DNA from 2 places in the Bradyrhizobium sp. USDA 4486 genome. Region 2 is predicted to be linked to the other one. Evidence: riboswitches for the same ligand, from Rfam matches in the RefSeq annotation. Region 2 holds a riboswitch; the other holds the start of a gene.
The links. A riboswitch is a leader RNA that binds a small molecule or an ion and turns the genes downstream of it on or off. The one in region 2 is predicted to bind S-adenosylmethionine.

Region 1: it holds a riboswitch for S-adenosylmethionine, as region 2 does, so the genes downstream of both, ACVWY3_RS32305 (O-succinylhomoserine sulfhydrylase) here and metX (homoserine O-acetyltransferase MetX) in region 2, are expected to answer to the same signal.

What each region holds. Positions count from the first base shown of each region.
Region 1 is NZ_JBSRZV010000001.1:6,849,714-6,851,908, reverse strand. It holds partial or broken gene ACVWY3_RS32310 (2'-deoxycytidine 5'-triphosphate deaminase) at 15-1,153, opposite strand; SAM riboswitch at 1,234-1,313, shown strand; gene ACVWY3_RS32305 (O-succinylhomoserine sulfhydrylase) at 1,388-2,195, shown strand, end outside.
Region 2 is NZ_JBSRZV010000001.1:7,201,342-7,203,536, forward strand. It holds gene ACVWY3_RS34045 (chorismate mutase) at 1-839, opposite strand, end outside; SAM riboswitch at 1,055-1,134, shown strand; gene metX (homoserine O-acetyltransferase MetX) at 1,226-2,195, shown strand, end outside.

The sequences.
Region 1 (2,195 bases), 350 kb from region 2:
AGTAGATTGTGGAACTACACCCGAAAATGCTTCGATAGTTTGAGGCCCTGCGCCTGGTAGTTGGAACCGATGCGCTGGCCGTACATCGCATCGGGGCGCGCCAGCATCTTCTCGTAGACGAGGCGGCCGACGATCTGACCGTGCTCCAGAATGAACGGCACTTCGCGCGAGCGCACTTCGAGCACGGCGCGCGCACCCTGCCCGCCGGCGCCGGCGTAACCGAAGCCGGGATCGAAGAAGCCGGCATAGTGCACGCGGAATTCCCCGACCAGCGGATCGAACGGCACCATCTCCGCGCGGCGTAATCCGGCGGCACCTGCACTGCTTCCTTGGAGGCGAGGATATAGAACTCGCCGGGGTCGAGGATCAGGCTGCCGTCGGGGCGCGCGGAGATCGGCTCCCAGAAATCCTCCACCGCGTAGCCGGCGCGGCGATCGACATCGACGACGCCGGTGTGGCGCTTGGCACGATAGCCGACGAAGCCGCTGGCTTTCTCCCCCGAGAGATCGACCGACAGGGCGACGCCGCCGGAGAGATCGGCATCGTCGATGTCGACGAGGCGCTCGGCGGCATGCAAGCCGTCGAGCTCGTCGGCATTGAGGATGGCGTCACCAGTGCGGAAGCGCACCTGCGACAGGCGCGAGCCTTCGCGCACCAGTACCGGAAACGTCTTCGGGCTGATCTCGGCATAGAGCGGACCATGATAGCCGGCGCCGATCATGTCGAAGCGGCGGGTGCCGTCGGCGATGACTCGGGTGAAGACGTCGAGCCGGCCGGTCGAGCTCTTGGGGTTCGCGGCCGCGACGATCTCCGGCGGCAGCGCCAGGCTTTCCAGCAGCGGCACGATGTAGACGCAGTTGGTCTCCAGCACCGCGCCGTCGGCGAGACTGAACTCGTGCAGCTTCAACTCGTCGATGCGCTCGGCGACGGTGGCGCCGGGGCCGGGCAGGAAGCTGGCGCGGACGCGATAGGCGATGTCACCGAGGCGCAGATCGAGGCTCGCCGGCTGGATCTGGCTTTCGACGAAGTCGTATGCGGGCAGGATGAGGCCCGCTTCCGCCATCGCCGCGATCATGCGGTCGGGCAGGATACCATTGGCGTCGGCGGCAACCGTAAAGCTCAACCGGGGGTCCTCATGAAGGGGCAAACGCATCCGGACATGCCGGAAATACTAGCCTTTTACGGCTATCCGATGGACGCCTTGACGGAAAGGGCATTGCGGAATATGAGCATCACTTATCCCGTGGTGATTTGAGCCGGCCGGCTTGCAGCCACGTTAAATAAGTCGCTAAACAGGCCGGGGACCTCTGTGATCCCGGCCCGTGGAGATATCCAGGCCGGTTTTTTTGTGGCCGTTTTCAACGAGACGGTCATGTCGGAGGGTCCTATGTCGAAGTCGCCTACCACCTACCGCCCCGAAACCCGCCTGGTCCATTCCGGCACCCTGCGTTCGCAATATGGCGAGACGTCGGAGGCGCTGTTCTTGACGCAAGGCTACGTCTACAACAGCGCCGAGGAGTGCGAGGCGCGGTTCAAGGGCGAGGACCCCGGCTTCATCTATTCGCGCTACTCCAACCCGACAATCGCGATGTTCGAGCGCCGCATGATCGAGCTCGAAGGCGCCGAAGCCGCCCGCTCGGCGGCAACCGGCATGGCCGCTGTCACCACCGCGATCCTGGCGCCACTGAAGGCCGGCGATCACGTGGTCGCCTCGCGCGCGCTGTTCGGCTCGTGCCTCTACGTCGTCCAGGACCTGCTGCCACGCTACGGCATCGAGACCACGCTGGTCGACGGCCTCGATCTCGACCAGTGGCAGCGCGCGCTCAAGCCCAACACCAAGACGTTCTTCCTGGAGAGCCCGACCAACCCGACGCTCGACGTACTCGACATTCCCGGCATCGCCGAGATCGCGCACAGGGGCGGCGCGCGGCTGGTGGTCGATAACGTGTTCGCGACCCCGATCTGGCAGAGCCCGCTGGCGCTCGGCGCCGACGTCGTGGTCTACTCCGCGACCAAGCACATCGACGGCCAGGGCCGCTGCCTCGGCGGCATCATCCTGTCGTCGGAAGCGTTCATCGCCGAGCACATCCATAACTTCATGCGCCAGACCGGCCCATCGATCTCGCCGTTCAACGCGTGGGTCCTGCTCAAGGGCCTGGAGACGCTGGGCGTGCGCGTGCGCGCGCAGACCGACA
Region 2 (2,195 bases):
GGCCCGGTCGGGGCCACCGTATAGCGCGTTGCGTGGCTGCCGACGAGGGCCGTGGAGCGCACCGAGGCCCCCGCCTCGATCAGGGCAGCCTTGATCTTGTCGATGCTGGTTGCGCTCGTGACCGACACCAGCAGCGCCGCGCCGTCGAAGGCGGTATCGGGCACCGCCACGATCTCGGCAAGCGGCGACAGGGCGCGCGCGACCTCGGCGTTCCACCCGGAAACGCGCACGCTGAAGGTCTCGACCTCGGTCACCAGGGCGCTGTCGGCGACGCGCGAGACCGCAAACACTGGCAGTGCCGCCGGATGGTCCGCGCGCTCGACGAAGGGCAGCCGCGCGATGATTTTTGGCGCGCCTTCCGCTTCCAGCTCCAGCCACCATGGCGTGCGGCTCGACGTCGCCGAGACCAGCGCCAGGTCGCCCTTGGATTTGGCCACCGCCTCGACCGCAGCCTGCGCGCTGAAATGCGCGACGTAGGGCACCGTGAAGCCGAAATGGAATCGCGCGGAATCGCGCATCGCCGGCTCGCTCACCGAGATGTCGGCATGCACGGAGAACGGCGCCTGCACGTAAGTGAACGTCGAGATGATCACCCGCCAGATGCTCTCGACCGTGTCGAGCGGCAGGATGCCGCGATGGCGCTGAACGAGGTCGCGCATCATCGCGGCCTCGCGCGCAGGCCGGAACGCGGAGCCGACCTCCTGGGTCTGCTTGACCTGGATCAGGCGGTCGATGATGTCGCCGCGCTGCATCAGCAGGCGATGCATGTCCGCATCGATCGCGTCGATCTCCTTGCGCAATTCCTGGAGCGATGGTGGCGCGGGCGGACGTTGGGACATATCTGCCAGATGCGTTCTGCGAAGTGCTGTTGAGAGGCGTTCCAATGCGGGTCGGGCAAGCCAGTCGACCGGATTCCGCTGCGGTCGATGTCCTGATTAGGCAGTCAGGGCGGCGAAAGCAAAGAGAAATGACGGCCTTTTCGGCGGGCGTTTCAAGGACGATTTTGGTTAATCCGGGCCGCGACTTGACGAAAACCGCCCAAGACAGTAGCTTTTGCCCGTTCCGTGGTCATTTGAGCCGGCCGGCTTGCAGCCACGTTAAAAAACTCGCTAAACAGGCCGGGGACGCTTCCGATCCCGGCCGAACCTATCGTTTAGGCCGGGTTTTTCATGGCCTGATGCAAGTAGCGGTCTGAAGTCCGATCGCAAACGAGGTCGATGGTCAGATGGGTAGCGTCAAGGCGATTCCGAGTCCTGCGATCAGCGCTGATGAGCGCTCGCACGAGGTCGATCACCCAAGTTCGCAGGTCGCGCGTTTCGGCGCCGATCAGCCGTTGCGGCTCGATTGCGGCATCGATCTGGCGCCGTTCCAGATCGCCTACCAGACCTATGGCGAGCTCAATGCCGATCGCTCCAACGCCATTCTGATCTGCCATGCGCTGACCGGCGACCAGCACGTCGCCAATCTGCACCCCGTCACCGGCAAGCCCGGCTGGTGGGACACGTTGGTCGGCCCGGGCCGCCCGATTGATCCGAGCCGCTACTTCATCATCTGCTCCAACGTGATCGGCGGCTGCATGGGCTCGACGGGGCCGGCCTCGATCAATCCCGCGACCGGCAAGGTGTGGGGCCTCGATTTCCCCGTCATCACCATTCCCGACATGGTGCGCGCGCAGGCGATGCTGATCGACCGGCTCGGCATCGACACGCTGTTCGCTGTCGTCGGCGGCTCGATGGGCGGCATGCAGGTGCTGCAATGGACCGCGGCCTATCCTGCCCGCGTGTTCTCTGCGCTCGCGGTCGCCTGCGCGACGCGGCACTCGGCGCAGAACATTGCCTTCCACGAGCTTGGCCGCCAGGCCGTGATGGCCGATCCCGACTGGCACAATGGCGGCTATGCCGATCGCGGCCTTCATCCGCATCGCGGCCTCGCGGTCGCGCGCATGGCCGCGCATATCACTTATTTGTCAGACGCTGCTCTGCACCGGAAATTCGGCCGGCGCATGCAGGATCGCGAGCTGCCGACCTTCTCGTTCGACGCCGACTTCCAGGTCGAGTCCTATCTGCGCTACCAGGGCTCCTCCTTCGTCGAGCGCTTCGACGCCAACTCCTATCTCTATCTCACCCGCGCGATGGACTATTTCGACATCGCGGCCGATCACGGCGGCGTACTGGCGAAGGCGTTTGCGGGCATCC